Linked DNA regions of Thermochromatium tepidum ATCC 43061. The protein of the gene in region 1 interacts with the protein of each later gene in a pairwise test. Links are inferred from orthologs where the notes say so. Each region holds a gene or a part of one and is shown in the gene's direction. Other genes may lie near its edges.

Region 1 (3,575 bases):
ACCGGCTGCGGGTGCTCGATTTCCTCTCCGACAAGCTGCCGACCGACCGACCGCGCTATCTGATGGGCGTCGGCACCCCCGAGGACATCGTCGCCGCCGTCCAGCGCGGGATCGACATGTTCGACTGCGTCATGCCGACCCGCAACGCCCGCAACGGTCATCTGTTCACCCATCAGGGCGTGGTGCGCATCCGCAACGCCATCCACCGCACCGACGAAGGTCCGCTCGATCCGCTGTGCGACTGCTACACCTGCCGTCACTACAGCCGCGCCTATCTCCACCATCTCGACCGTTGCAAGGAGATCCTGGGCGCGCGGCTGGCGACCATCCACAACCTGCATTACTACCAGACCCTGATGCGCAGACTACGCGCGGCGATCAGCGCTGGGCGGTTGGTGGACTTTGTCACTGAGTTCAAACAGCAACGGATGGAGAGGACCCCATAAAGATCCTTACCGATGCGGCGAAGATCCCCGGCGATCACAGTGGATGGTCTCGATTTGTAGGCCGTTTAAGCCCTAATGACTGCATTGCTAAATCGAATCCTCAGTATTTAATAACCGCCGATCCAGTTATACTGATGGCCTTGTCCGTGTCGGACACTGTCTCGAATCTTCCCTGGAAGCCACTGATGACCCACAAGCCCGATATCGATCCGCAAGAGACTCAGGAATGGCTCGACTCGCTCGAGACCGTGCTGGAGAACGAGGGCGTCGAGCGCGCCCATTTCCTGCTCGAGCGCCTGATCGACAAGGCCCGCCGCTCGGGCGCCTATCTGCCCTATAGCGCCAACACCGCCTATCTGAACACCATCCCGGTCCAGGCCGAGAAGCCCTATCCGGGCGATCTCGCCCTAGAGCGGCGTATACGCTCGCTGGTGCGCTGGAACGCCATGGCCATGGTGGTCCAGGCCAATCAGCTCTCGACCGAACTCGGTGGACACATCTCAAGCTTTGCCTCTTCGGCGACCCTGATCGATGTGGCCTATAACCACTTCCTGCACGCCCGCACCCAGGATCACGGCGGGGACCTGGTGTTCTTCCAGGGTCACACCGCCCCTGGCATCTATGCCCGCGCCTTCCTCGAGGGCCGGATCAGCGAGGATGAGCTCTACAATTTCCGGCAGGAGGTCGATGGCAACGGGTTGTCGTCCTATCCGCACCCCTGGCTGATGCCGGGTTTCTGGCAGTTCCCGACGGTCTCCATGGGGCTCGGGCCGCTGATGGCCATCTATCAGGCACGCTTCATGCGCTATCTGCACGATCGCGGGCTGCTCGATACCAGCGGACGCAGGGTCTGGGCCTTTCTCGGCGACGGCGAGATGGACGAACCGGAATCCCTGGGCGCGATCTCGCTGGCGGCGCGCGAGCGGCTCGACAACCTGATCTTCGTCGTCAACTGCAATCTGCAACGCCTCGACGGACCGGTGCGCGGCAATGGCAAGATCATCCAGGAGCTAGAGGCCGTGTTCCGCGGCGCGGGTTGGAACGTCATCAAGGTCATCTGGGGGCGCTACTGGGATCCGCTGTTTGCGCGCGACAAGCAGGGTCTGCTGCTCAAGCGCATGGAAGAGTGCGTGGATGGCGACTATCAGGCCTACAAGGCCAAGGGCGGGGCCTACACCCGCCAACACTTCTTCGGCAAATATCCCGAGCTCAAGGCCATGGTCGCCAACATGACCGACGAGGACATCTGGCGACTCAATCGCGGCGGTCATGACCCGATCAAGATCTTTAATGCCTATGCTGCCGCCGTGCGCTGCACCGGCCAGCCGACCGTGATCCTGGCCAAGACGGTCAAGGGCTACGGGATGGGGGTGGCCGGAGAGGGCATGAACATCACCCACTCGCAGAAGAAGATGGGCGAGAGCGCGCTGCGCGCCTTTCGCGACCGTTTCAACATCCCGATCTCGGACGACCAGCTCAATGCCACGCCCTTTTACAAGCCGGCGCCCGACAGTGAGGAGGTCAGGTACATGCATGCCCGGCGCGAACAGCTCGGCGGATTTTTGCCGGCGCGTCGCGACCAGGCGGCGCCACTCCAGGTACCAGGGCTCGATGCCTTCCAGTCGCTGCTCGACGGCAGCGGCGACAAGGAGCTGTCGACCACCATGGCCTTCGTGCGGTTGCTCACGCTCTTGGTGCGCGACAAGCAGATCGGTCGGTTGGTGGTGCCCATCGTCCCGGACGAGGCGCGCACCTTCGGCATGGAGGGCATGTTCCGCCAGCTCGGGATCTATGCCTCTCAGGGTCAGCTCTATGAGCCGGTTGACTCCGATCAGGTCATGTATTACCGCGAGGACAAGAAGGGCCAGATCCTGCAAGAGGGCATCAACGAGGCCGGGGCCATGTCGTCCTGGATCGCGGCGGCCACGGCCTACGCCAACCATGGCCAGAGCATGATCCCCTTTTATATCTTCTACTCGATGTTCGGCTTCCAGCGCATCGGCGATCTGGCCTGGGCGGCGGGTGACATGCGCGCACGCGGCTTCCTGATCGGCGGGACTGCCGGGCGCACCACCCTCGCCGGCGAGGGACTCCAACATCAAGACGGTCACAGCCTGGTAGTGGCCTCGACCATCCCCAACTGCGTAGCCTATGACCCGGCCTATGCCTATGAGCTGGCGGTGATCATCCAGGATGGTCTGCGTCGGATGTATCAGGACAAGGAGGACGTCTTCTATTACATCACCGCAATGAACGAGAACTACGTCCAGCCGCCGATGCCCGAGGGGTGCAGAGAAGGGATCCTCAGGGGGCTGTATCCAGTGCGGCAGGCCAGCGATGCCAAATACCAGGTGCAATTGCTCGGCTCGGGCGCCATCCTGCGCGAGGCCCTGGCCGCGGCTGAGCTTCTGGAGCAGGACTTCGGCGTTGGGGCGACCGTCTGGAGCGTCACCAGCTTCAACGAGCTGCGCCGCGAGGGCATCGAGATCGAGCGCTGGAATCGGCTCCATCCGGATCAGCCGCCGCGCCGCACCTGGGTCGAATCCCAGCTCGGTGCCACGCATGGCCCCATCGTCGCCGCCACCGATTACATCCGGCTCCAAGCCGACCAGATCCGGCCCTATGTACCGCGTCGCTATGTGACCCTGGGGACCGATGGCTTCGGTCGCAGTGACCTGCGCCGTCAGCTCAGGAGGTTCTTCGAGGTCGATCGCCATCAGATCGCGCTCGCCGCGCTCAAGGCGCTCGCCGACGAGGGGACGGTTCCAATATCAATGGTGACGGACGCCATCGCCCGCTACCATATCGATCCGGACAAGCCCAATCCCGTCAACGTTTGAGTCATCCGGCCAACAGCCTTCAGGAGCAGTGCGCGTGTCACGTCTCGAAGAGATTTTATTGCCCGACATCGGCGACTTTTCTGGTGTCGAGGTCATCGAGATCCTGGTCGCCCCCGGCGATCGGATCGAGGCCGAACAATCCATTCTGACCCTTGAAAGCGACAAGGCGACCATCGAGGTCCCGGCGCCCATCGCTGGGGTCGTCAAGGAGCTCCTGGTCAAGGTCGGCGATCGCGTCAGCCAGGGCGATCGGCTGATGCGGGTCGAGACCTCCGGGTCGAGCCACACC
Region 2 (3,226 bases), 620 kb from region 1 along the record:
CAATCGTCGCGGTTGGCGAAGTCCATGATCGCAGGACGCTGCCCGAGCGTGTCGCGCACGCAGGTAAAGACAGGCGAGCCGTCGCGCTTGAGTGTCACCTCGAAGGTGAGCGAACCATTGGGCACGGCCAGCTTCAGCCCATGTGGGGCGGACTCCGGACCGATCCACTGGATTAACAATCCGGAAACGCGATCATCGCGACGGTCATAGTCGCCGGGCCAAATACGGCTGAGTACCGAGACGCGCACGAACTCACCTGCGACATCCCGAAAGGCCTGAACCAGGGGCGCGGCCAGCTCCGCACAGGAGGCTTGGATCTCATGCCGCTCAATGACCTTGTCCTCGGCGCTTAGGGTGCTGTCCTGAGCAATCTGGCGCAGTTTTTGGATTGTTTGATTCATACCCTGATCAACGATTTCAGCGAATGATGGTCTTGTCGAGTTCGAACATGGGCCTACTCTCTGGAGCGCTGTCGTGGAGGGCCGGATTGAGATAGCGCACGTCCAACGTCGGCTGGACCTTGAGTGATAAGAGTGATGGGTCGAGATATTTTTTCAACAGCCGCCGGGCCTGTCCGGCGTTGCGCACGCCGCGCAGTGCCTGCACCTGTTCGAGCGCGGCCTGCGTAGGCGCTGTCCCGCCATTGCGCCGATAGTGACGGATGACGGCCTCGGTGTAGTTGAGCGTCTCCAGATAGGTGACCTGGCTGTTGGTGCGATCGACCACGCCCTCGCCCGCGTTATAGGCCATGATGACGCGCCCATAGTCGTCATTGTACTTGCGCAGCAAGCGCTTGAGATGGCGGGTGCCGGTATTGAGATTGATCTTGGGATCGAACAGATCGTCCAGCGAGGTCACACCATAGTCGGCGGCGGTCGGCGGCATGAGCTGCATCAGGCCCACGGCACCGGCCTGCGAGACGGCGTGGGCATCATAGTCCGACTCGGCGGCCACCACCGCATGCACCAGCGCCTCCTCGACACCATGACGCCGAGCGACCTCCGGAATCATGGCCTGAACCTGGGTGCGGCTAGGCTTGGGCCGGTCGGGCGGCGTCGGCAGCAGCGGCCGACCCGGATCGACCGGGCTTACCGCTGCGTTCTCGCCCTCAGCGAGAACGGACAGCGGAAGGATCAGCGCAAACAGCAGCGTGGACAATCGAGCGATCGGTTTCTGGTTCATCAGAGTTTGCATGAAAAGCCCAGATTTCAAGACAGCTGGGATGATCCAGAAGAATCATGATCGGGCCGATGATGATGCATCAAACGACACTCAAACCAACAATGCAACCATGAATGCCGAGAAAAGTCATGAAATCTTCGCCCGCTTGTGCACAGTCAATCCGAACCCTAGGACCGAGCTCGTCTATCGCACCCCATTCGAGCTACTGATCGCCGTGATGCTCTCAGCTCAGGCGACAGATAAGAGCGTCAATCAGGCCACAGCCAGACTCTTCGCCCGCGCCAATACACCGGAGGCGATCCTGGCCCTGGGCGAGGACGGACTCAAGGCGCATATCCGCACCATCGGTCTATTCAACACCAAGGCGCGCAATATCCTTCGGACCTGCGCGCTCCTGATCGAACGTCATGGTGGCGCGGTTCCGCGCGACCGGGCAGCATTGGAGGCGCTACCCGGCGTCGGACGCAAGACCGCCAACGTCATTCTCAACACCGTCTTTGGCGAGCCGACCATGGCGGTCGACACCCATATCTTCCGGCTCGCCAATCGTACCGGATTGGCACCGGGCAAGACGCCGGCGGCGGTCGAGCAGGGGCTTTTGAATCAGGTTCCGCGCGAGTTTCAGCGCAATGCCCACCACTGGCTGATCCTGCACGGACGCTATGTCTGCACCGCGCGCAAACCGCGTTGCCCAGAATGTCTCATCGCCGACCTGTGCGAGTATCCGGACAAAACCCCACCTCACCCCGCTCCATCCAACACCCTTGACCATGTTCAGCACTGACCGTCAGACACACCGCCGGATCTTTCTCGAGGCCTGGCGCAAGGCTAAGGCCCAGGCGCCGTTAGGGCCGATTGAATCCCAAATCGTCGAACTGATGCGTCGTCACCCAGAGTATTGGCCGTTTTTAGAGGATGGCACCCGCGCGCTTGATCAGGACTTTCCGCCCGAACTGGGCCAGACCAATCCCTTTCTGCATCTGGGACTCCATCTGGCGATTCTTGAACAGCTCAGTATCGATCAGCCGCGGGGTATCCGCGAACGCTACCAGCGTTTGCTTACCCACCTCGGCGATCCGCATCAGGTCGAGCATGCGATCATGGAGTGTCTGGCCGAGTCGCTCTGGCGCGTTCAGCATCAGCGCCTGCCCTTTGACGAGGCCGGCTATCTCGACTGCATCGACCACCGAGAGGTCCGCGCCTAGACCGTCTGCCAAGATTGTCCCCAGATCCCCTCCGAGGTCGGCCAGGGTATTAGCTATTGATATTTCATAATTTTCTTATATAATGAACCACATCGATCTACCAGAACGCATCGCTACTTGTCGCCAAACACTCAAATGCGGTGCATCGAACCTTGAACAAGTCTTTCGAACTTTAAGGTGTGTCACATGAAGCTGATCCAAGCCGCCTCCGCCATCGCGCTCATCGCCACCACGACCACGTCCCTTGCCTGGTATGCCGCGCCCTATCCAGCCACTGCACCAAGTGCCGATCAGTTCAAGGCCCTGATCGAGCAGCAACAGGCGATGTTTGAACAACACGACAAGGCCATGCGCGAGGCGTTCGAGGCACAACGCCAGTTCTTCGAGCAGCAACGGGCCTGGTTCGACCGCAACCGTCCGGCCTGGCTCGCGTCCCCTGAACCTCCGGCCGCCCCTGAGTTCGGTGAGTATCCGAAGGCGTCCGAGCTCCCCAAGAGGCCAGAACTCGGCCAGTTCCCGGCCATGCCTGATTCACTGGAGGCACATCGTCGCGAGATGGACGCCTATCGCGAACAGGTCAAGCAGCGGATCGAGGAGCACCGCGAGGCCATGAAGCACTGGATCGAGGAACGTCGCGCCGAACATCCGAGCCGCCATCTTGCTAAGCTGCCCCAGCATCAGGCCCAGGCCCCGGTCGAGTCTTCGACCCAGACCCATTGAAGCGGCGCACCGGGTCGAGTGATTGACCCCAGCGCAAGGCCCTGAGACAACAACCGGCCCTGTCATTACCCTGACAGGGCCGGTTGTGTTTCTGCGCCACCAGGAACTCTCCGTAGAGC

What was found.
Region 2: the proteins of aceE (region 1) and nth interact in binary tests that used the Escherichia coli proteins (3 or more experiments, as listed by UniProt). The link is inferred for Thermochromatium tepidum ATCC 43061 from one-to-one orthologs.

Annotation. Positions count from the first base shown.
Region 1 is NZ_CP039268.1:457,695-461,269, reverse strand. The notes cover bases 233-3,486. They hold aceE (pyruvate dehydrogenase (acetyl-transferring), homodimeric type), read left to right. Parts: upstream 233-631; coding sequence 632-3,286; downstream 3,287-3,486. Other genes in these bases: aceF (dihydrolipoyllysine-residue acetyltransferase), read left to right, coding at 3,321-3,486; tgt (tRNA guanosine(34) transglycosylase Tgt), read left to right, coding at 233-446. Outside these bases: more of tgt, read left to right, coding at 1-232; more of aceF, read left to right, coding at 3,487-3,575. UniProt on the Escherichia coli protein: Component of the pyruvate dehydrogenase (PDH) complex, that catalyzes the overall conversion of pyruvate to acetyl-CoA and CO(2).
Region 2 is NZ_CP039268.1:1,081,113-1,084,338, reverse strand. Bases 224-3,128 are described here. They hold nth (endonuclease III), read left to right. Parts: upstream 224-1,291; coding sequence 1,292-1,966; downstream 1,967-3,128. Other genes in these bases: E6P07_RS04990 (hypothetical protein), read left to right, coding at 2,574-3,107; E6P07_RS04995 (DUF1841 family protein), read left to right, coding at 1,953-2,387; E6P07_RS05005 (lytic transglycosylase domain-containing protein), read right to left, coding at 418-1,182; E6P07_RS05010 (hypothetical protein), read right to left, coding at 224-401. Outside these bases: more of E6P07_RS05010, read right to left, coding at 1-223. UniProt on the Escherichia coli protein: DNA repair enzyme that has both DNA N-glycosylase activity and AP-lyase activity. The DNA N-glycosylase activity releases various damaged pyrimidines from DNA by cleaving the N-glycosidic bond, leaving an AP (apurinic/apyrimidinic) site.